3 regions of the Pseudoxanthomonas sp. X-1 genome follow, and region 3 is predicted to be linked to each of the others. Evidence: predicted binding sites of a transcription regulator. Region 3 holds the regulator's gene; each other region holds the start of a gene.
What was found. Region 3 encodes HrcA, which represses chaperone genes, less so after heat shock. Its sites were predicted from a motif close to TTNGCACTCNNNNNNNNNGAGTGCNAA; they were not measured.

Region 1 (7,948 bases), 1.3 Mb from region 3:
GCGCCGAGCGTGTCGCACGCCGGCAGGCCCGCCGCGCCGCACACCGCCTCGTTGTTGCGGTCCAGCCGCGCCTGTTCCTGCTTGCCGTAGAAGGTGGCCATCAGCGCGAAGGACAGGCGCCGGGTCGCACGCCAGTCCAGGGTCGAGTTGAGCGTGTACTTGGGAATCACCGACAGCGGTTGGCCGGTGGCTTCGTTCTTGTTGTCGATCATCCAGGTCAGATTGGTGTTCCAGCTCAGCGTCTCGCCACGATCGCCGAGCAGCGGCAGCTTCAGATTGCCTTCCACGCCCTGCACCAGCGCCTTGGAGGCATTGATCCATTGATAGACATAGGCCCGTCCCGGCGTTTGGTAGTAATCGCTGTAGCCGGCCACGATCTTGTTGTCGTAGTCGTTGTGGAAGTAGGTCAGCGAGGCGTGGTGGCCGGTGTCGGGCAGCCACTCGACGCCGATCTCCTTGTTGATGCTGGTCTCCGGATCCAGGTCCGCGCTGCCCTGGATGTAGCAGCCGCCGGTGCCGGTGTAGTAGTCCGGACAGCCGTTGCCGCGCGTGTAGTAGAGATAGTTCGGGTTGGCCTGGTACAGGTTGGGCGCCTTGAACGCGCGCGCCACGCCACCCTTGATCAGCCAGTCCGGCGCAAGCCTGTACTGCACGTTGAGGCTGGGGCTGAGTTCGTTGCCGAACGCGCTGTGGTGATCGAAGCGCAGGCCCGGCGTCAGGGTCAGCCGCTCGGTGGCGTAGAGATTGTCTTCGACGAACACCGCGCTGACCTGTTCGTCGGTCTTGCCGTTGCGACCGCTCGGGTCGATGCCGACCACGCCGGTGGCCGCCTGCGAGACCGAGTACGGATCGTCCAGCCGACTCTTGCGGTACTCGAATCCCACCGTCCAGATGTTGTCCACGCCACCGAGCGTGGTCGGCACGTTGATCTCGCCGTCGGCGGCGACGTCGCGCAGGGTCGAATGCGTCCACACCGGATTGGTCGACAGCGAACCCTCCGGCCCGCCGGCCAGGCCTTCGGCGATGCGGTCGTTGTCGGTCCGCGCATGGGACACCGTCAGGCGTGAGGTGCCGAAGTCCCACTTGCCGCGATGGGTCAGCGCCGCATCGCGGCGGGTCATCACATTGGTCTCGTCGCCGACCTTGCTGAGCACGGTAGCGTTGGAATTGTTGAGATAGTCGCCGGCGAAGATGTTGCCCTGGCGGCTGTAGCCCGACTCGACCTCGACCACTTGCGCGTCGCTGGCATCCCAGCGCAGCAGGCCGTTGATGTCCTTGTTGCGCACGCCCTCGCGCCCGGCGGCGGCGACACCGCTCTGGGAATGAGCGGTGTTGATGTCCGGCGCATCGGCATCGGTCTTGTTGAGATTGCCGTACAGGCGGAAGGACAGGTCGCGCGCCAGCGGTCCGCTCAGGGTGAACCCGGCGCGCTGGCTGCCGCCCTCGTCGCGGTGCTCGGGCACCAGGCCGTACAGCGTCATGCTGCCCGACAGATCGCCGGTGGGGCGCTTGGTGATGATGTTGACCACGCCGCCGGCCGCGCCGGAGCCGTAGCGCGCCGCGGCCGGGCCGCGCAGCACTTCGATGCGCTCGACCGCCTCGGCCGGCACCCAGTTGGTATCGCCACGGCTGTTGCGCTCGCCGGCCACGCCCATGCGTACCGAGTCTCGCGCGCTCACGCGGCGGCCGTCGATCAGGATCAGCGTGTTCTCCGGCCCCATGCCGCGCAGGTCGATCTGGCGGTTGTTGCCATAGGCGCCCGAGGCGCTGTTGCCGGTCAGGTTGACGCCCGGCATGGTCCGCAGCAGGTCGGACAGGTCGTTGGCCGGCGGCCGGCGCTCGATGTCTTCGCGGGTGATGATCGAGGTTCCCAGCGCCTGCTTGGCGATCTGCTCGGCGGTGACGTGCAGCGTGTCCAGGGTCGTGTCGGCGTCCTGCTCGGTCTCGGCCTGCTGCGCATGGGCAGGCAGGGAACCGGCCAGCGCCACCAGCAGGGCCAGGCGCAGGGGACGGGAAACGGGCGCACGGAGCGTGCGACGCGCAACAGGAGTCATCTCGAACAGCCTCGGTCAGGGGTGATGCCCTGGCGACGGCTGGGGCGAATCTGGCAATGCCGCACGCCACCGATCACGCTCGCGAGGCGGGCATGTGCAGGACGAGGACGGACTTCGCGTGTCGCCGCGTGCGGCGGCGACCGGATGCACGGCAGCTTAGCAAATGAGAATGACTCTTGAATCGCGATTACGCGATTGTCAGGGCGGCTTGCGATCTGCTGCTGGTGCTCGCGGCTGGCGCAGGTGATCAACAAGCTTCTCCCGATCGAGCGATCACGATGCGTGCGCGGTTCGGCTCCGGGAGGACAGGGCCTGGCGGGCGGGGGCCGCTTTTCCCTCAACCAGGGCATCCTGCCCTGATTCGGGCGCTCGGCGTCCTGCCTCGCTCGTCGCGGCCCCCGCCCGCCGGCCCTCTGCCTTGCGCGTCACGCACCGGGACTTCGGGTCGAAAGAAGTCGTGCTTTTTACGCTCGCGGTGCCTCGCCCCGGTCGGGCGCGGAAAGCGGGCCACAGGGATGGCTTGCGGCGGCGAGTGCGACAGGGAGGGAGGACCGAGCCGAAGAGCCGCGCCCGGCCGGGGCGAGGCGGGTCAGTGAAGCACCACAAAAAAGCCCCGCCAGAAGCGGGGCTTTTCGATCATCGAGGCGCTGACCTCAATCAGGCGGTAAACAGCGCCTTCATCTTCTTCAGCGCATTGGCCTCGATCTGGCGGATGCGCTCGGCCGAGACGCCGTACTCGTCGGCCAGCTCCTGCAGGGTCACCTTGGCATCGGCGTCGAGCCAGCGGCGCGCGATGATGTCGCGCGAGCGCTGGTCCAGGTTAGCCATGCCTTCGCGCAGTAGCTCCAGCTGGTTGTCCTCGCTGTCGGCGCGCTCGTAGGCCTGGGAGGGATCCTCCTCGTTGGCCATCAGATAGGCGGCCGGCGACGGCGGGGCGTGGTCGTCGTCCTCGTCGGATGGGGCATCGAAGCCGATGTCACGACCGGACAGGCGCGACTCCATCTCGACCACTTCGCGCTCGGAAACGTTGAGGTCCTTGGCGACGGCGCTGACTTCGGCCGCGTTCATCCAGCCCAGGCGGGTCTTGGACTTGCGCAGGTTGAAGAACAGCTTGCGCTGGGCCTTGGTCGTGGCGACCTTGACGATGCGCCAGTTCTTGAGGATGAACTCGTGCATCTCGGCGCGGATCCAGTGCACCGCGAAGGACACCAGGCGCACACCCATGTCCGGGTCGAAGCGCTTGACGGCCTTCATCAGGCCGATGTTGCCTTCCTGGATCAGGTCGCCCAGCTGCAGGCCGTAGCCGCTGTAGCCACGGGCGACGTGCACGACGAAACGCAGGTGCGAATGCACCAGTTCGCGCGCGGCGTCCAGGTCGTTGGCATCGCGGAAACGGTGGGCCAGCGCCTGCTCCTCATCGACGGTGAGCACCGGGATCTGGTGCACGGCGCCGATGTAGGCGTCCAGCGAGCCAAGCGGGCTGGGAATCGGGAGGTTGTTGGCCACCAGGGCGGTGGCGGCGGAGCTCTGGTTCATGGCAGCGATCTTAGCAATGTGGGGGTTGGACTGCTAAGGCGTGGGATGGTTCCCTTTGTTCTACCAAAGGAACAATTACCGCGCCACCTGTTGCATTGCATTCATTTTTGGAAATCCAGTTCCTTCCAACGCAATTCCCTTTGCAATCAGTCGCTTGGGCGATCCGGGCGGATCCGCGACGCTGCCTCAGGATCACATGCGGGCTGTAGCGGACTGTTCAAGAGGCCGATCGGCATTCTTCGCCTCATCCGAACACCCGGCCCCGGAGCACCAAGGGGGAGCGGCTTCAGAAATCGAACAGCTCGGACAGAAAGCCTTCCTTCTTGCGCTTGCGGCCGTAGCCGTCGTAGCCCCCGGCGGTGTGGCGATAGCGCTCGTCGTCACGGCGATCCCGGGGTCGCTCACCATAGGCCGACGCCGGTGGCGGCGGTGGGGCCGCGGCCTGGCGCGGGGCCGGCGCCGGGCTGGCGCGGTCGATCAGCTTGTCCAGCTCGCCGCGGTCCAGCCAGATGCCGCGGCACTGCGGGCAGTAGTCGATCTCGATGCCCTGACGTTCGGACATCATCAGCGCGGTGGTCTTGCAGACGGGACAGTCCATCGTGGGTGACCGGTGTGGGCGTGATCTCGATCCTGGGCAGGCCGGATTGAAGCCGTGCTGAAACCGGCCTGGGCCTGTCCGCATGGTCACCGTCGCGACAGCGTGCGGTCCGTTTGGCTCCCGCGGGACACTGCATCGCGCGCGCTCGGCCGCCCGCGGACATGCAGTGACTGACCCGCTCGTTATCATGCCCGCCCCTTTCCCGTGGTGCCGTTGAAGGCAACTGGAGTGCGCATGAGCAAGCAACCCATCGGCGTGGTCGGCATGGCGGTCATGGGCCGCAACCTGGCGCTGAACATCGCCAGCCGCGGGCACCAGGTCTCCATCTTCAACCGCAGCCGCGAGAAGACCGACGAGGTGATGGCCGAACATCCCGATGCCGGGCTGGTGCCGACCTATACGCTGGCCGAGTTCGTCGATTCGCTGGAAACCCCGCGCCGCATCCTGCTGATGGTCAAGGCCGGCGCCGGCACCGACGCGGTGATCGCCGAACTCAAGCCGCTGCTGGCCAAGGGCGATGTGCTGATCGACGGCGGCAACACCTTCTTTCAGGACACGCGCCGGCGCAACGAGGAACTGGCGCAGGCCGGCCTGCATTTCATCGGTACCGGGGTGTCCGGCGGCGAGGAAGGCGCGCTCAAGGGGCCCTCGATCATGCCCGGCGGGCCGAAGGACGCCTACGACCTGGTCGCGCCGATCCTCGAGGAGATCGCCGCGCGGGCCGAGGACGGCACGCCGTGCGTGGCCTACATCGGCCCGGATGGCGCCGGCCACTACGTCAAGATGGTCCACAACGGCATCGAGTACGGCGACATGCAGCTGATCGCCGAGAGCTATGCCGTGCTCAAGCACGTGCTGGGCCTGTCCAACGCCGAGCTGGCCGACACCTACGCGCAGTGGAACCAGGGCGAACTGGACAGCTACCTGATCGAGATCACCGCCACGATCCTGCGCAAGCGCGATGACCGCGGCGAGGGCGATCTGCTGGACAACGTGCTCGACCGCGCCGCGCAGAAGGGCACGGGCAAGTGGACCAGCCAGAGCGCGCTCGACCTGGGCACGCCGCTGCCGCTGATCACCGAATCGGTGTTCGCCCGCGTGCTCTCGTCGCTGAAGGACGAGCGCGTGGCCGCCGCGAAGATCCTCGCGGGGCCCGACGCGCCCGCCTTCGACGGCGATCGCGCGGCCTTCGTCGAGGCGGTGCGCAAGGCGCTGTACCTGAGCAAGATCGTGTCCTATGCGCAGGGCTTCGCGCAGATGCGCGCGGCCTCGGACGAGTACGGCTGGGACCTGCGCTACGGCCAGATCGCCAGCATCTTCCGCGCCGGCTGCATCATCCGCGCGCGCTTCCTGCAGAAGATCACCGACGCCTACGCGGCCGACGCCAAGCTGGCCAACCTGCTGCTGGCACCGTACTTCCAGAAGGTCGCCGCCGATTACCAGGACGCGCTGCGCGAGGTGGTCGCCACGGCGGTGAAGGCCGGCATCCCGGTGCCCTGCTTCGCCTCGGCCATCGCCTACTACGACGGCTACCGCAGCGCGCGCCTGCCGGCCAACCTGATCCAGGCCCAGCGCGACTTCTTCGGTGCGCATACCTTCGAGCGCGTCGACGCGCAGGGCAGCTTCCACGCCAGCTGGGGTGAATGAGGTGCGCGGGCCGCCACGACGGCCCTGCGGATCCGTGATGCAGCTCAACAAACGCGGGCCCTTCCAGTGAAGGCCCGCACGGGCCCTGCGACTTTCGCAGCGTTTCGCCCGGCGCGCGTTTGGCGGACCATGGCGCCCGTCGCGCCGTCTGCCTACACGCCCATGCTCCTGTCCCGCCTGTTGTCTCCCGCCTTCCAGCTGCTGTTAGCGCGTCGCCGCCAGGCGCGGCTGATGCTGATGCTGCTCATCGGCCTGCCGCTGGCGCAGGCGCTTGCCGCCACGCCGGACACGTCCGCCGCGCTGAAGGTGATGAGCTTCAACGTGCGCACGCCGGCCGATACCAACGAGAACCGCTGGGAGAACCGCCGCGACCTGCTGGCGCGCGTGGTCACCGAGCAGGCGCCCGACGTGATGGGCACCCAGGAGCTGGTCAAGCGCCAGGCCGACGACCTGGCCGCGCGCCTGCCGCAGTACGCCTGGTTCGGCCAGGGCCGGCGCGGCGGCGACGAAGACGAGCACATGGGCGTGTTCTATCGCAAGGACAAACTGAAGGTGCTGGATTCGGGCGACTTCTGGCTATCGGACACGCCGGAGGTGCCCGGCAGCATCAGCTGGGGGCATCCGCTGCCGCGCATGGTGACCTGGGCACGCTTCCAGCGCATCGCCGACGGACGCACCTTCGTGCTCTACAACACCCACTTCCCCTATCGCGATCAGGACGAGGCCGCGCGCGTGAAGTGCGCGCTGTTGATCGCGCAGCGGCTCAAGGCGCTGCCGGCCGGCGAGCCGGTCGTGCTGACCGGCGACTTCAACACCACGCCGGATTCCGCGCCACACGCCACCCTGACGGCGCTGCTGCACGACAGCTGGGAATCGGCCCCCTCGCGCAGCGGACCGGACCGCACCTTCCACGACTTCACCGGCACACCGGACAAGCGCATCGACTGGATCCTCTCGCGCGGCCTGCAGCCGCTGTCGGTGGCCACGCTGACCGACCACGACGGAGCGCGTTATCCGTCCGACCACTTCCCGGTAGTGGCGACCTTCGCCTTCCCCGCACGCGCCTCCGCCAGGCCCTGAGCGAGGCCCGGCCGCGAGAGGGATCGCCGATCCGGACAGGCAAGGCAATGCCTACGTTCCTGGGTTCGGGCGTTCGCCGAAACGACGGACTCGCGGGGCTGTCGCCAACTTGAGGGCGTAGCGCGCGCCGGAACCGCACTCACTCGGGCGCCGGGCCGCGCTCCTCGTGGCCGGGCAGGTGCACGCGGGCGTAGTCGATCCGCGCGTAATCGCCGGCCTCCAGACGCCCGGACAGCAGTTCGATGCCCACGTAGGCGGCCTTGGCGGCGAGGCTGTCGCGGGGCTGGGTCGGCATCACCCATCGCAGCAGCGCGCGCAGGGGTTCGACCTGCGCCCGTCGTCCCATGCAGTCGGAGACCAGGCACTCGATCATCAGCCGCCGGTTCTCGTCGTCGAGCTCGCTGCCGGTCGCCAGCGCGCCCTGGAAATAACCCAGCAGCGTCGGATCGGCCCAGCGCACGCCCCCGATCAGGATGGCGCGTTTGCGGACCTCACTGCGGGCGTGATGCAGGCAGCCGGCCACCATCAGGTAGTCGTCCTGCCGCGGCGGGCCTTCCCGCGCGGATGCGTGCAGCAGCGCGTCGGTCAGTCGATCCTCGTCCCAGGTCTTCCAGTACACACTTCCTCCTTGTCGCCCAGGTCCGTTTGCGCCTGACGCGGCACATACTCCACCCGCCGCCGCCGCGCTGGAAGGGGTGCGCGCCCAAGGCGGTGCCAGAGGAGGAACGCAAGGTCGGGGAACCGGGGCAGATCAGGGGCGGTGTGGCGCGATTCAGCGGCTTTGACGCCAACGTTGGCCAACGTCGCGCCAAACGGTCAAGGCCGGGTGAAGCATGGATGACGGTTCGGAACCGGGCGGGGTTCGTGAGCGTTCCTGAACAGGCTGGCCGCACGGGATCTGTACCGTGGTCGCCAGCGCTCAACACAAGGAGAGTGCAATGGCTTTTTTCCATATCTATGGACGCAATACCGAACGGCTCTATTTCGTTACTTCGGGCGACGACACGATCAGCGTGACCGCCGATGGCGAGGT
Region 2 (7,948 bases), 1.4 Mb from region 3:
TCGTCGGCCATGGCCACGTGCTTGAGGTTGCGATCGACGGTGGAGTGGACCGCGACCGTGCGGATGCCCAGGGTTTGGCACGCGCGCAGGATGCGCAGCGCGATCTCGCCGCGGTTGGCGATGACGACTTTATCGAGCATGGGATTCGGGATTCGGGATTGGGGATTCGTAAGCGGCGGGGTCCTCGCGCGTGGAGCGCGGAGTGTCCAACGAACGAATCAGGGCATTGAGTCGGGAAAAGACGCGGTCGAGCAATGCGGCCAGAGACGCCTCGGCATCACTGAATCCGAGCCTTGCGGCGAGTTGGAGTTGGGTGTCCAGTTCCGAGAGCGAACCGCGGGCCATCGACAGGAAGCGCAGGTACTCGGCCGTGGAGCGGCGCGCCGCGCCTTCGGCGATGTTGGAAGGAACGCTGACGGCGGCTCTGCGCATCTGCGAGGTGAGTCCGAAACGCTCAGCGTCGGGAAAGTGCTCCGTGATCCGATAGACCGATTCGGCCAACGCCATCGCGTCGCGCCAGACATCAAGGCGCTCATGCGGTCGCGGTTGCGAATCCCGGATCACGAATCCCCAATCCCGACTCGATCAGCCGATCACAAACAGCGGCTGATCGAACTCCACCGGCTGGCCGCTCTCGCACATGACCGCGACGATGGTGCCGGACTGGTCGGCCTCGATCGGGTTGAACATCTTCATCGCCTCGATGATGGCCAGCGTCTCGCCGGCCTTGACCTGCTGGCCGACGGTGACGAAGGCCGGCTTGTCCGGCGCCGGGGAGGCGTAGAAGGTGCCGACCATCGGCGAGCGCAGCACGTGGCCCTCGGGCAGGCCGCTGGCGGGCTTGGCCGCACCGCCCGTGGAGGCCTCGGTGGGCGAGCTCATCGGCATGGCCTTGGCCTCGGCCGCGGCGGGCGCGGCGGCATAGGCCACCGGCGCGGCCGCGGGCGCGGCGTAGCCGCCCTTGGGCACGCGCGCCAGCCGGACGGACTCCTCGCCTTCCTTGATCTCGATTTCGGCGAGATTGGATTCTTCCAGCAGGTCGATGAGTTTCTTGATCTTGCGCAGGTCCATGAAAGGCCTCGGTGGTTGAACGCGATAAGGAGGAGGGGGCGGGCCCGGCTTGGTCGCCGGGTCGCGCGCGGAATCAGGGGCGGCGGGCGCGCGCCTGGAGGGCCGTCGCCATTGGCGCACAGGCGCCGGGCTGGGCTGCGCGGCAAGGGGATCGATGCTGCTGGTCGGCCATGGTGCGCTCCGCGAGGAGGCGGCAGTCTGGGGGAAGCCGGCAATGCTGTCCAGTTCGCCGAACTTTGCGGTGATTTAATCGCGCGTTTGAATTTGGCCGGGCGCCGGCGCCATCTCGCCGATCCAGCGCTCGATCTCGCCGTCGGCGAACGGCCCGATCTTCTGCCGCAGCAGGCGGCCGTCCGCGCCGATGAGCACGCTGTAGGGCAGCACGCCGGCACGGTTGCCCAGCCGGACGCTGGCGTCGGCCGGGCCGGGCGTGTCGAGCACCAGCGTGTAGCGCACCGGGACGCGCTGCAGGAACTGCTGCACGTTCTGCGCGCTGTCCAGCGCCAGGCCGACCACCTGCACGCCGCGCGCGCCCTGCGCGGCGGCGAAGCGGTCCAGCTCCGGCATCTCCTTCACGCACGGCGCGCACCAGCTGGCCCAGGCGTTGATCAGCAGCGGCCGGCCGGCGGCCAGCCGCGCCAGGTCGATGGACTTGCCCTGCGGATCGGGCAGCACGATGGCCGGCATCGCCTCGCCGAGTGCGGCCACCGGAACCGTGGCGGAGGCGGATGGCGATGCGGGACGTGTGGCATCGGGCGTCTGGCGCCGCGCGCCGCCGCCCTGCCACCACCACCCGGCGGCGACGCCGAGGACGCCGGCGGCCAGCGCCACCAGCACCAGCCGGGTGCTCACCGTGCCGAGGCCCGCTGCAGGGCGTCGCGCACCATCGGCGTGGTCAGCACGGTGGGCAGCACTTCGCCCTCGCCACCGCTCTTGGGAAACACGACGTACAGCGGCACGCCAACGGCCTTGTGCGCCTGCAGGAAGGCGGTGATCTGCGGATCGACATTGGTCCAGTCGCCGCGCATCAGCACCGCGCCGGCCGACTGCATCGCTTGCTTGAACTCATCCCCCGACAGCACGGCCTTCTCGTTGGCCTTGCAGGTCACGCACCAGTCGGCGGTCATGTCGACGAACACCACCTTGCCCTGCTTGCGCAGCGCGTCCAGCCGCTGCGGCGAGTAGGTCTCCACGCCGTCGGCCGCCGCGGTGGTGGCGGGCGCGCTCGCGGCCGGCAGCCGATGCAGCAGTACCAGCGGCACCAGCGAGGCGATCAGCACCACCACCGCCACGCCGCGTCGCAGCGGCGCGGTCTGGAAGCGCACGCGCTGGAATGCCCACAGCCCCAGCGCCAGCACCACCAGCCCGACCAGGGCCAGGCCGACCGCGTCGATGCCGCGCTGCTTGCCCAGCACCCACAGCATCCACACCGCGGTCAGGTACATCGGGAAGGCCAGCACCTGCTTGAGCGTGTCCATCCACGCGCCGGGACGCGGCAGGCGTGCGGCCAGCGCCGGCACCAGCCCGATCAGCAGGAACGGCAGCGCCAGGCCCAGGCCCAGCAGCGCGAACACCGCCAGCGCCACCGGCACCGGCGCGGCGAAGGCGAAGGTCAGCGCCGAGCCCATGAACGGTGCCGTGCACGGGCTGGCCACCACCACTGCCAGCACGCCGGTGAAGAAGTCGCCGGACAGCCCGCCGCGCTCGCTCAGCCCGCGGCCGACCCCGGCCAGCCCGTAGCCGACGGCGAACACGCCCGACAGGCTCAGGCCCACGGCGAACATCAGGTAGGCCAGCGCCCCGGTCACCAGCGGCTGCTGCAGCTGGAAGCCCCAGCCCAGCGCCTGGCCCGTGGCGCGCAGGGCCAGCGCCACGCCGCCGACCAGCAGGAAGCTGAGCAGTACGCCAGCGGTATAGGCCAGGGCGCCGGCGCGCGCCCGGCCGCGCCCGCTCTCGGCCAGGGACAAGGCCTTGAGCGAGAGCACCGGCAGCACGCAGGGCATCACGTTGAGGATCAGCCCGCCCAGCAGCGCGGCGACCAGGGCCAGCAGCCAGCCGGACATGCCGCCGGCGCCCTGGTCGGCGCGCGCCAGCACGTCCGGCGGCGGCGTCGAGCGCGGCACCTCGGCCGGGGCCGGCGCGGTCGGCGCGGGGTTGGGTGTGCCAGCCTCCAGGGCCACCGGCGCGGCCAGGGCCACGGCGCGCGCTTCAGGCGGCGTCACCGTGCCGGCCGGCAGCGCAAGCGCGACCTGGCGCGTCATCGGCGGATAGCAGATGCCGTCGGTCTGGCAGCCCTGGAAGGTGACCTCCAGCGTGGCCTTGGCCGCCTCGGCGCGGTCGCGGATCACCGGCACCGGCACCTCGACCTGGTCGAAGTACACCGTGACCTCGCCGAAGTGCTCGTCGCGATGCGCCTTGCCCGGCGGCCAGCGCGGCGCGCCCAGCGACAGCCCCTCGGCGCCGTGCAGCGCCAGCTGAGTGCGGTCGCGGTACAGGTAATAGCCCTTGGCCGGGGTGAAACGCAGCAGCAGCTGGTTGCCGCCGTCGGCGATGGCCTCGAAGGCGAAGGCCTGCGCCTCCGGCAGGGGCGCCGCATCGGTGGCCCCCGGCACGGCGGCCGGCGTCCCAAGCAGCGACGAGCCGCTACCGGCGGTGGCACCGCCGAGCGGCAGGCCCAGCCCCGTGCCGGCGCCCGGCGTGGCGGCGGCCGGCACCGCCACCTGCACGGTGCGGGTCTGCGGCGGATAGCAGAGTCCGGCGTCGGCGCAGCCCTGGTAACGCACCTTCAGCGTGACCTGGCCGGCGGTCGAGGCCTTGCCCGGCAGGAGCGCATCGAGCTGCTTGCGGTAGGTCTCCACCGGCCCGAAGAACTCGTCGACGTGCTTGTCGCCGTCCGGCAGCTGCAGCGTGCCGGCGGCGAACCCGCCGCCCTGCGCCTCCACCGAGATCCGATGCCGGTACAGGTAGTAGCCGTCGGCGATCTTCCAGTGCAGGCCGATGCCGTCGGGTTTGGCCTGCGCGTCCAGCACGAAGGCCTGCTCGACCGGCAACAGGTCGGACGGGTCGGCCGCCGTGGCCGGCAGGGTGGGAACGAGCAGGGCGAGCAGGGCCAGCGGACGGGCCAGACGGGAGATCAGCGACATGCGGCCAAGCTTAGCGGAGCGGCCGGTCCCGCAGCCGTCTCCACTGTGTTGCAAGGGGCTTCGCCTTTGCCGGGCGCGGAGCGGACGTCGGTCCGGCCTGGGGCCTATACGCCGTGACCAGGCGAGCCGAGCCGGTCCGGCGCGATCGGATCGCGCTCAGCCGCCGCGCGCGTCGCCGCCCGGGCGGCCGGGCGCGCGCGTGCGCGGACGCCCGGTGCGCTGCAGGGCCAGGGTCTCCATCACTTCCAGCAGCGACAGGCGCGCCTTCAGCGGCGCCTCGCGGAAGGCGCGGACCAGGCGGAACTCCAGGGGATCCTCGACCAGGATGGCCTCGGCGGTGGCGATCGAATCCAGTTCCACATCGCGCGAGAGCGTCATCGCGCCGCGGCCGGTGGCCAGCCACTCGAACTGCGTGCCGGTCGCCAGCGCCACTTCGCGCAGGTGCGAGACGCTGGGACTCTTGCCCTTGGGGGACTCCCAATGGCTCACGGCGCTACGCTGCACCCCGACCGATTCTGCCAACTGACTCTGCGAAAGACCGGCAAGGCGCCGCGCCATGCGGACTCGCTCGGGTGCATCCATCAAACCTCTCCGTGGCGATCGCCATCCAGAAACTTTTGTGACCATAGCCAAACGTTCCACGGATCGGAATGGAAAACGATAGCAATACTAACGTAGTGACCGAAAATAGGCATACGTGGTGCGCTTCTGGTAACCAAAAGTTTTTCTCGGGCCGCCATCAAAGGGTTTTCGGGCCAGCCCGCGCCCTGCGCTCACTAGCTTTCCGCGCTTCAGGCCGGTTTCAGGCTTGGCTTCGCCCAACCGCGTTGGTATCTCTACACCTGCCGGCAGGATGCAGGCACTGACAGGACGTCGGCGGGGGGAGTTGGCGCACGTCAAGGCGCGACGGATCGGATGCCACAACCATTCCCTATGAAGCGCACGCATGCCGCACATGCGTGCGCTTCTTCTTTATGCGCGCGCCGCGCGCTCCTCCAGGAAAAATCTCGCCGGCCCGCCTTGAAAGGCCCGCCGGCCCGCCCCATCTGCCGTGTCAGCCCTCCCGGCCTTCACCGGCCCCGGGTCTTGGCGTTCCCGGCGCGCTGGCACTCGTCATGTACGAGTGCTAACATCGCCGGCCCTTTCCTAGTCCAATCAATCACTTAAGAGGATTGACATGAGCAACATCAAGCCGCTGTTCGACCGCGTGGTCATCAAGCGTATGGAAGAAGAAAAGCTGTCCGCGGGCGGCATCGTGATCCCCGACTCGGCCACCGAGAAGCCGATCAAGGGTGAGGTCGTCGCCGTCGGCGCCGGCAAGATCCTGGACAACGGTTCGGTGCGCGCCCCGCAGGTCAAGGTCGGCGACAAGGTCCTGTTCGGCAAGTACAGCGGCACGGAAGTGAAGCTGGACGGCACCGAGTACCTGGTGGTGAAGGAAGACGACATCTTCGCGACCATCGGCTAAGGCCGGCGCGACGTCCGCTTTCCCTCATCCCCATCATCCAAGAACAATCGAGGTAATACGCAATGGCTGCCAAGGACATTCGTTTCGGTGAAGACGCCCGCTCGCGCATGGTGCGCGGCGTGAACGTGCTCGCCAATGCCGTCAAGGCCACCCTGGGCCCGAAGGGCCGCAACGTCGTGCTGGAGAAGAGCTACGGCGCCCCGACGATCACCAAGGACGGCGTGTCCGTCGCCAAGGAGATCGAACTGGCCGACAAGTTCGAGAACATGGGCGCGCAGATGGTCAAGGAAGTCGCTTCCAAGACCTCCGACAACGCCGGTGACGGCACCACCACCGCCACCGTGCTGGCCCAGGCCTTCATCCGCGAAGGCATGAAGGCCGTCGCCGCCGGCATGAACCCGATGGACCTCAAGCGCGGTATCGACAAGGCCGTGACCGCCGCCGTCGCCGAACTGAAGAACATCTCCAAGCCCACCGCCGACGACAAGGCCATCGCCCAGGTCGGCACGATCTCGGCCAACTCGGACGAGTCGATCGGCAACATTATCGCCGAGGCGATGAAGAAGGTCGGCAAGGAAGGCGTGATCACCGTCGAGGAAGGCTCGGGCCTGGAGAACGAGCTGGACGTGGTCGAGGGCATGCAGTTCGACCGCGGCTACCTCTCGCCTTACTTCATCAACAACCAGCAGAGCCAGTCGGCCGACCTGGACGACCCGTTCATCCTGCTGCACGACAAGAAGATCTCCAACGTGCGTGACCTGCTGCCCGTCCTCGAGGGCGTGGCCAAGGCCGGCAAGCCGCTGCTGATCGTGGCCGAGGAAGTCGAGGGCGAGGCCCTGGCGACCCTGGTGGTCAACACCATCCGCGGCATCGTCAAGGTCGTGGCCGTCAAGGCGCCGGGCTTCGGCGACCGTCGCAAGGCGATGCTGGAAGACATGGCCGTGCTGACCGGCGGCACCGTGATCTCCGAGGAAGTGGGCCTGTCGCTGGAGAAGGCCACGATCAAGGATCTGGGCCGCGCCAAGAAGGTGCAGGTCTCCAAGGAGAACACCACCATCATCGACGGCGCCGGCGACACCGCGGGCATCGAGTCGCGCATCAAGCAGATCAAGGCGCAGATCGAGGAGACCTCCTCGGACTACGACCGCGAGAAGCTGCAGGAACGCGTGGCCAAGCTGGCCGGCGGCGTGGCCGTGATCAAGGTCGGTGCCTCCACCGAGATCGAGATGAAGGAGAAGAAGGCCCGCGTCGAAGACGCCCTGCACGCCACGCGCGCTGCGGTGGAAGAAGGCGTGGTCCCGGGCGGCGGCGTCGCGCTGATCCGCGCCAAGGCCAACATCGGCGAGATCAAGGGCATCAACGAAGACCAGAACCACGGCATCCAGATCGCCCTGCGCGCCATGGAAGCCCCGCTGCGCGAGATCGTCACCAACGCCGGTGAAGAGCCCTCCGTGATCGTCAACAAGGTCAAGGACGGTTCGGGCAACTTCGGCTACAACGCCGCCAACGGCGAGTTCGGCGACATGGTCGAGTTCGGCATCCTGGATCCGACCAAGGTGACCCGCACCGCGCTGCAGAACGCCGCGTCCATCGCCGGCCTGATGATCACCACCGAAGCCATGGTGGCCGAGTCGCCGAAGAAGGAAGAGCCGGCGATGCCGCCGGGCGGTGGCATGGGTGGCATGGGCGGCATGGACTTCTAAGTCCCTCCGCGCAGCCTCATCGCTGCTGTCGTACAAGAAGGACCCCGCCGCAAGGCGGGGTCTTTTCGTTTCAGGCTTCGACCGTGCTCCGTGCGGGCGCCTTCGACATCAGCCCGCTGCGAGGAACTGCCGCATGCTCGCCAGTTCCTCGTCCAGCGCCTCGCCGAAGGCCGCGTCGCTGGGTGCCGCGCCCGCCGCATAGCCGGTTGCGGCCTGCAGCTGGCCCTCGCGCCAGGTCAGGTTCGCCCAGCCGATCACCTGCCCGCGCCAGAGCATCGGCAAGGCGTAGTAGCCGAACTGGCGCCGGGCCGCGGGGGTGTAGGCCTCGAACTTGTAGGTCCAGTCCCAGAACAGGCTGAAGCGGCGCCGGTCCCAGACTATGGGGTCGAAGGGCGCCAGCAGTCGCAGCCGCTCGTCGAGGCGATAGCGGCGCGCGAGCGGATGTTCGTCGGCCGGCCAGTACCAGTCGGTGCCGTCGATGCGCACATGGGCTAGGCGCTCGCGCGCCAGGCGCAGGGCGCCGCGCAGTTCGTCGCCCAGGTGCGGCGCGCCGCCGCCGAGCA
Region 3 (7,948 bases):
CGATGAAGATCGAGGTGGTGCTGGCCTGGCCGCGGCATTACCGCGCCGCGACGCTGGACCTGCCCGAGGGCGCCTGCGTGGCCGATGCGCTGCGCGAGGCCCGGCTACAAGGCCAGGACCAGGCCACGGGCGTGGCGGTGTTCGGCGTGCAGGCCACGCCGCAGACGCCATTGCACGCGGGCGATCGGGTGGAGCTGCTGCGCCCGCTGCAGGTCGATCCGAAGGACGCCCGCCGGCGCCGCGCGGCGACGCCCTAGGGCGATGCGCTCAGGCGCGGATCAGCCGCCGCCTTTCTTCTTCTTGTCCTTGGCCAGGTTGGGGCCGAACTGGCGCATGCTGTTGCGGGCCAGTTCCTCGTCCTGGTTGGGGAAGTAGTCGCCTTCCCACTTGCTGACCGCATCGCCATCGAAGAACACGGTGAAGTTCTTCATCTGGGTGCGGCCCAGGCGGTCGGTGCGCTCGGTGGCGGTGTAGTCCCAGCGCTGGGCATGGAAGGGGTCGGCCACCGACGGGGTGCCCAGCAGGGCCAGGACCTGCTGCTTGCTCTGGCCCACGGCCAGCTTGTCCACGTCCTGCTGGCGCAGCAGGTTGCCCTGGTAGATCGGCTGCTTGTAGATGATGCCGCAACCGGAAGTGGCCAGGCCAAGGGCGGCGATAAGCAGGAATTTGCGCATGAAGGACGGGTCTGCGAAGGTCGGGAACAAGCACGCCGATGATACACTGCGCCGCATCGCCGCGACCCAACCGCAAGGCAGCTGGCGTTAAACCGCCAATGAATGGGAGCCCTACGATGGAATCGCTCGATCTGCGCAAGGTCGGCCTGAAGGTCACGCATCCGCGCCTGCGCATCCTGGCGCTGCTGGAAGAAGCCAAGCCGCGCCACATGACCGCCGAGGACATCTACCGCGCGCTGATGGGCGTGGGCGATGAGATCGGCCTGGCCACGGTCTACCGGGTGCTGACCCAGTTCGAGGCCGCCGGCCTGGTGCTGAAGCACAACTTCGAGGGCGGCCAGGCCGTCTACGAGCTGGACCGCGGCGAACACCACGACCACATGGTCGACATCGATACCGGCAAGGTCATCGAGTTCTCCAGCGACGAGATCGAGGCGCTGCAGGAGAAGATCGCCGCCGAGCACGGTTACGAGATCGAGGAACACTCGCTGGTGCTGTACGTGCGCAAGAAGCGCAAGTAAGCCGCCTGCGGGATGGGTTTGAAGGCCGGGGCATCCCGGCCTTTTTTTTGGTCGTTCTCGATTGGGGGCGCCTCTCCCGGGCGCTGCGGCCTCGGAAGGGCAGCGGTCCGGCGGGCGGCGTCCGTTTTTCCCTCCATCAGGGCATCCTGACCCGATTAGGGCGCTCGGCGTCCTGTCTCGCTCGTCACGGTCACCGCCTGCCGGCCCGCTGCCGCGCACTTCATGTCGGGGACTTCGGGTCGAACCCCGAACGGAGTCCTGCTTCGTCAGCCGCTGGCCTCGGCCTGGCCGGTTAGGTCGAGCGCGAGCCTGGACGGTGCGCGTGCCGCGTCAGGTGCAATCAGTCCTTGCGGAATGCCGACCCCATTCTCCCGGGGGAGCCGCCATGGCGGCGATGGGCTCTACCGGGAAGGCCTCATCGCCGCCATAGGGGCTCCCACCGAAGCATGAGGTGCGGTCAAGCCGCTTCCAGCCCGGAGCCAGCCGTAGGTGGGGACCTGGCCGAGACGCCGCGCCCGGCGGGGGGCGACTGGTCGGCGGAGTCGGCTTTTCGCCACGCCGGCTCATCGCGTCGATCAGCCCGCGCCCTCACTTAAGGCGAAGAACCCACTTTTCCTGGCCGCATCCAGGGGCGCGTCAGTCGACCGCTTCGAGCAGCTTGCCGGCGGCGGCGCGCGCCTCGGCGCTGACCTGGACGCCGCCGAGCATGCGGGCGAGCTCTTCGCGGCGCGCGTCGGCGTCGAGGGACTCAACCGAGGACTGGGTCATGCCGTCCACCGGCGCCTTGCTGACGCGGTAGTGGGCGTGGCCCTGGGCGGCGACCTGCGGCTGGTGGGTCACGCACAGCACCTGGCGCGCGCGGCCCAGGTCGCGCAGCTTCTTGCCGACGATGTCGGCCACCGCGCCGCCGATGCCCGAGTCGACCTCGTCGAACACCATGGTCGGCACCGCGTCGGAGCCCAGCGCGGCCACCTCGATGGCCAGCGAGATGCGCGAGAGCTCGCCGCCGGAGGCCACCTTGCGCAGCGGCCGCGGCGGCTGGCCGGCGTTGGCCGCCACCAGCAGTTCGACCCGCTCGGCGCCCTGGGCGTCGGGGCGCTCGGCGTCGACGGGTTCGAGCTGGACCTCCAGCTTGCCGCCGCCCATGCCCAGTTCGCCGATCAGGGCGCTGGCCTGCCTGGCCAGGCTGGCCGCGGCCTTGGTGCGGACCTTGGTCAAGGCCGCGGCGGCGGCCTTCCAGGCCTGGCGGGCGGCTTCGATCTCGGCGTTCAGGCCGGCCAGGCGCTCGCCGGCGCCGCGCAGGCCGTCCAGTTCCTGTTCGATGCGGGTGGCGACCTCGTCGAGCTGTTCGGGCGCGACGCGGTGCTTGCGGGCCAGGTCGTGCAAACGGCCCAGGCGGCGCTCGGCGCGCTCGAACTGGACCGGGTCCACGTCCAGGTCGTCGCGGACCTGGTTGAGCAGGGCGAGGGCTTCCTGCAGCTGGATCTGGGCGCTGTCCAGCAGGCTGTCGACCTCGCCCAGGCGCGGTTCGTGGCTGAGCACGCGCGCCAGTTCGGCGCGGGTCTGCAGCAGCAGGCGGCTGGCCGAGGGGCCCTCGTCGCCCGACAGCCGTGCCAGGCCGTCCTCGCAGGCCTGGATCAGGCTGGAGGCGTGGGCCTGGCGGCGGTGCTGCTGGGACAGGGCCTCGATGGCCTCCAGGCCGAGGTCCTCGGCGCGCAGCTCGTCGAGCTGGTGCTGCAGGTAGTTGAGCCGGTCGGAGACATCGCCCTGCGCGGTCAGCCGCTCGCGCTCGGCCAGCAGCGCCGACCAGGCGGCCGCGGCCTGGCGCACCTTGGCCAGCTGCGGCGCGCTGCCGGCGAAGGCGTCCAGCAGGTCCAGCTGGCGCGGCTTGGACAGCAGCGCCTGGTGCTCGTGCTGGCCGTGGATCTCCACCAGCAGGCCGGCCAGTTCGGCCAGCTGCGAGACCGGCACCGCGCGGCCGTTGATCCAGGCGCGCGAGCCGCCGTCGGCGCGCAGGACCCGGCGCAGCTGGCAGGCGCCGGCCTCGTCCAGGGCGTGCTCGGCCAGCCAGTGCAGGGCAGGGGCGGCCGGCGCCAGGTCGAACTCGGCCGACAGCTCGGCGCGCTGGGCGCCGTGGCGGACCACGCCGGCGTCGGCGCGCGCGCCGGACAGGAAGCCCAGCGCGTCGACCAGCAGCGACTTGCCGGCGCCGGTCTCGCCGGAGATCACCGTCATGCCGGGGCCGAATTCCAGGTCCGTGGCGCGCACCACGGCGAAGTCCTTGATGGTCAGGTGTCGGAGCATAGTGACCGGCATTGTAGGGGCAGCCGGCGCACCGGTTGAGACGCGCGCGCGCCGGTTGCAAGGCAGGCGGCGGGGCGCTATCTAACGCCTCATGAAGCCCTCAAGTCCGGACCTCGATGCGCGCTCGCGGCAGCTGCTGCGCACCCTGATCGCCCGCTACATCCAGGATGGCGAGCCGGTCGGCTCGCGCACGCTGGCCCAGCACGCCGGGCTGGACGTCAGCCCGGCCACGATCCGCAACATCCTGGCCGACCTGGAGGACGCCGGGCTGCTGGCCTCGCCGCATACCTCGGCCGGGCGCATTCCCACCCCGCAGGGCTACCGGGTGTTCGTCGACAGCCTGGTGCAGATGCAGCCGCTGGCCGAGCGCGAGGTCGCGCGCCTGCGGGCCGAGCTGCCGGCCGGCACCGGGACCCAGGCGCTGCTGGGCAACGCCTCCGAGCTGCTGTCGGCCATGACCCGCTTCGTCGGCGTGGTCGGGGCGCCGCGGCGCGAGCAGTTCGCCTTCCGCCACATCGACTTCGTGCCGCTGGACGGGCGCCGGGTGCTGGCGATCGTGGTGTTCGCCGACAGCGAGGTGCAGAACCGGGTGATCGAGCCGCGGCGCAGCTTCGACCCGTCCGAGCTGGAGCGCGCGGCCAACTACCTCAACCACCATTTCGCCGGCCGCCCGATCGCCGACATCCGCGCCACGCTGCTGCGCGAACTGCGCGCGGCGCGCTCGGAGATGGAGGGCCTGCTGGCCCACGCGGTCGAGCTGGCCGACCATGCGCTGACCCCTTCCGACGACGACATGGTGCTGGCCGGGCAGACCCGGCTGATGGGCGTGCAGGACCTGTCCGACCTGGACCGCCTGCGCGAGCTGTTCGAAGCCTTCGCCCGCAAGCGCGAGATCCTGCAGCTGCTGGAGCGCACCATGAACGCGCCGGGCGTGCGCATCTTCATCGGCGAGGAGACCGGCCTGGCGCCGCTGGATGGCATGTCGCTGGTGGCCGCCCCGTACCGGGCCCAGGCCAGCGGCCAGGTGCTGGGCGTGCTGGGCGTGATCGGGCCCTCGCGCATGGCCTACCAGACCGTGATTCCGGTGGTGCAGGCGGCGGCCGATGCGCTCGGCGCGGCAATGCTGCGTCCCGGCGATGACTTGAATCCGTCCGCGCCGACCCCATAGGTGGGGCTTGCGGCGGACATGCGACCGCCAGGACGGAAAACGAGAGACATGACTTCCAACGAACATCCGGGCGGCGACCAGGCCGCCGCGCACCCCGACGCCCAGGCTTCCACCGAGGAGCTGCTGCAGGCCGAACTGCAGACCCTGCGCAACGAACTGGACCAGCTGCGCGCTTCGGTCCTGCTTGAGCGCGCGGACCTTGAGAACCAGCGCAAGCGCGTGGCCCGCGACGTCGACAACGCCCGCAAGTTCGCCAACGAGAAGCTGCTGAACCAGCTGCTGCCCGTGTTCGACAGCCTGGACGCCGGCCTGACCGCCGCAGGCACCGAGCCCAGCCCGCTGCGCGACGGCCTGGAGCTGACCCAGAAGCAGCTGCTCAAGGTCGCCGACGACAACGGCCTGACCGTCCTCGACCCGGTCGGCAAGCCCTTCGATCCCGAGCACCACCAGGCCATCAGCCAGGCCGATGCCAACGGCGCCGCGCCGGGCAGCGTGCTGCAGGTGTTCCAGAAGGGCTACCTGCTCGGCGGCCGCCTGCTGCGCCCGGCCCTGGTGGTCGTGGCGCGCCACGACTGACCCCGTCCGGCCCTGTCCGGATCGAGATTTTGTGTTCCATGGGCGCTTGAAGCCCACCATCACATCCCTATATCGGGTTCATCGGCAGGCGCGATCCGCCCGCCACACCCCGACAACCACGCTTCCTAACGGAGTCACATCATGGGCAAGATCATCGGCATCGACCTCGGCACGACCAACTCGTGCGTGGCGATCATGGAGGGCGGCAAGGCCCGCGTCATCGAGAATTCCGAGGGCGACCGCACCACGCCTTCGATCGTGGCCTACACCAAGGACGGCGAAGTCCTGGTCGGCGCCTCGGCCAAGCGCCAGGCGGTCACCAATCCCAAGAACACCTTCTACGCGGTCAAGCGCCTGATCGGCCGCAAGTTCACCGACGCCGAAGTCAAGAAGGACCTAGACCTGGTGCCGTACACCATCCTGGCCCACGACAACGGCGATGCCTGGGTGGCCACCGCCGACGGCAAGAAGATGGCCCCGCAGGAGATCTCCGCCCGCGTGCTGGAGAAGATGAAGAAGACCGCCGAGGACTTCCTGGGCGAGAAGGTCACCGAGGCGGTCATCACCGTGCCGGCCTACTTCAACGACAGCCAGCGCCAGGCGACCAAGGACGCCGGCCGCATCGCCGGGCTGGACGTCAAGCGCATCATCAACGAGCCCACCGCCGCGGCCCTGGCCTACGGCCTGGACAAGGGCGACACCAAGGACCGCAAGGTTGCCGTGTACGACCTGGGCGGCGGCACCTTCGACGTGTCGATCATCGAGATCGCCAACGTCGACGGTGAGAAGCAGTTCGAAGTGCTGGCCACCAACGGCGACACCTTCCTGGGTGGCGAGGACTTCGACGCGCGCGTCATCGACTATCTGGTGGACGAGTTCAACAAGGACCAGGGCATCGACCTGCGCAAGGACCCGCTGGCTCTGCAGCGTCTGAAGGACGCCGCCGAGCGCGCCAAGATCGAGCTGTCCTCCTCGCAGCAGACCGAGGTCAACCTGCCGTACGTCACCGCCGATGCCTCCGGTCCCAAGCACCTGAACATCAAGCTGACCCGCGCTAAGCTGGAGGCCCTGGTCGACGACCTGATCAAGAAGTCGATCGAGCCGTGCCGCACCGCGCTCAACGACGCCGGCCTGCGTGCCAGCGACATCAGCGAGGTGATCCTGGTCGGCGGCCAGACCCGCATGCCCAAGGTGCAGTCGGCCGTGGCCGAGTTCTTCGGCAAGGAGCCGCGCAAGGACGTCAACCCCGACGAGGCCGTGGCGCTGGGCGCCGCGATCCAGGGCGGCGTGCTGGCCGGCGACGTCAAGGACGTGCTGCTGCTGGACGTGACCCCGCTGTCGCTGGGCATCGAGACCCTGGGCGGCGTGTTCACCAAGATCATCGAGAAGAACACCACCATCCCGACCAAGGCCTCGCAGACCTTCTCCACCGCCGAGGACAACCAGTCGGCCGTGACCGTGCACGTGCTGCAGGGTGAGCGCGAGCAGGCCCGCTTCAACAAGTCGCTGGCCCGCTTCGACCTGTCCGGCATCGAGCCGGCCCCGCGCGGCCTGCCGCAGGTGGAGGTGTCCTTCGACATCGACGCCAACGGCATCCTGCACGTGTCGGCCAAGGACAAGAAGACCAACAAGGAGCAGAAGGTCGAGATCAAGGCCGGTTCGGGCCTGTCCGACGAGGAGATCCAGCGCATGGTCGCCGATGCCGAGGCGCATCGCGACGAGGACAAGAAGTTCCAGGAGCTGGTCGGCGCCCGCAACCAGGCCGACGCGCTGATCCACGCGACCCGCACGGCGATCACCGAGCACGGTGCCAAGGTCGGCGGCGATGTGATCGGCAAGGTCGAGGCCGCGCTGGCCGACCTGGAAACGGCGATGAAGGGCGACGACAAGGCCCAGATCGAGGCGCGCTCCAAGGCGCTGGAAGAGGCCGGGCAGTCGCTGTACGCCGCCGCCGCGGCGGGCGAGCAGGGTGCTCCGGGTTCGGACGCCGGTGCCCAGCAGGCCCGCGGTGCGGCCGACGACGTGGTCGACGCCGAGTTCACCGAGGTCAAGGACGACAAGAAGTAAGCCGGGATTCGGGATTGGGGATTGGGGATTCGCAAAGGCCTTGGCCTGCGGATCCCCGCCTGCCGATCCTTGTCCCATCTGCGGTGCATAAAAGCGGAAGAGACAGGATCTCTCCGCTTTTGCCTTTAACGAATCCCGATTCCCGAATCCCCGATCCCCGCCTATGAGTAAGCGTGACTATTACGAAGTCCTGGGCGTGGCCCGCAACGCCAGCGACGAGGAACTGAAGAAGGCCTATCGCCGCTGCGCGATGAAGTACCACCCCGACCGCAATCCCGGCGACCACACCGCCGAGGTGATGTTCAAGGAGTGCAAGGAGGCCTACGAGGTGCTGTCCGACGGCGGCAAGCGCCGCCTGTACGACCAGCATGGCCATGCGGCCTTCGAGCATGGCATGGGCGGCGGCGGTGCCGGCTTCGGCGGGCCGGACATGGGCGATATCTTCGGCGACATCTTCGGCAACATCTTCGGTGGCGCCGGCGGCGCGCGGCAGGCCCGTCGCGGCGCCGACATCGGCTATGTGATGGAGCTGGACCTGGAAGAGGCCGTGGCCGGGGTCGAGAAGCGCATCGAGATCCCGACCATGGCCGTGTGCGAGCCCTGCCACGGCAGCGGTTCGGAAGACGGCAAGGTCGAGA

Region 1: a site for HrcA is predicted at 3,601-3,627, ahead of rpoH (RNA polymerase sigma factor RpoH). Genes of this name have one in related genera too.
Region 2: a site for HrcA is predicted at 5,318-5,344, ahead of groES (co-chaperone GroES). Genes of this name have one in related genera too.

Annotation. Positions count from the first base shown of each region.
Region 1 is NZ_CP083376.1:958,387-966,334, reverse strand. Features, by position in the region: gene LAJ50_RS04335 (TonB-dependent siderophore receptor) at 1-2,054, opposite strand, end outside; gene rpoH (RNA polymerase sigma factor RpoH) at 2,712-3,590, opposite strand; gene LAJ50_RS04325 (zf-TFIIB domain-containing protein) at 3,877-4,188, opposite strand; gene gndA (NADP-dependent phosphogluconate dehydrogenase) at 4,423-5,835, shown strand; gene LAJ50_RS04315 (endonuclease/exonuclease/phosphatase family protein) at 6,073-6,915, shown strand; gene LAJ50_RS04310 (hypothetical protein) at 7,055-7,534, opposite strand; gene LAJ50_RS04305 (hypothetical protein) at 7,854-7,948, shown strand, end outside.
Region 2 is NZ_CP083376.1:866,630-874,577, forward strand. Features, by position in the region: gene accC (acetyl-CoA carboxylase biotin carboxylase subunit) at 1-140, opposite strand, end outside; gene LAJ50_RS03910 (four helix bundle protein) at 130-564, opposite strand; gene accB (acetyl-CoA carboxylase biotin carboxyl carrier protein) at 586-1,071, opposite strand; gene LAJ50_RS03920 (TlpA disulfide reductase family protein) at 1,318-1,923, opposite strand; gene LAJ50_RS03925 (protein-disulfide reductase DsbD) at 1,920-4,214, opposite strand; gene LAJ50_RS03930 (helix-turn-helix transcriptional regulator) at 4,371-4,841, opposite strand; gene groES (co-chaperone GroES) at 5,392-5,682, shown strand; gene groL (chaperonin GroEL) at 5,745-7,385, shown strand; gene LAJ50_RS03945 (crosslink repair DNA glycosylase YcaQ family protein) at 7,494-7,948, opposite strand, start outside.
Region 3 is NZ_CP083376.1:2,282,550-2,290,497, forward strand. Features, by position in the region: gene LAJ50_RS10095 (RnfH family protein) at 3-257, shown strand; gene bamE (outer membrane protein assembly factor BamE) at 279-674, opposite strand; gene fur (ferric iron uptake transcriptional regulator) at 791-1,195, shown strand; gene recN (DNA repair protein RecN) at 1,832-3,499, opposite strand; gene hrcA (heat-inducible transcriptional repressor HrcA) at 3,591-4,667, shown strand; gene grpE (nucleotide exchange factor GrpE) at 4,716-5,243, shown strand; gene dnaK (molecular chaperone DnaK) at 5,385-7,310, shown strand; gene dnaJ (molecular chaperone DnaJ) at 7,474-7,948, shown strand, end outside.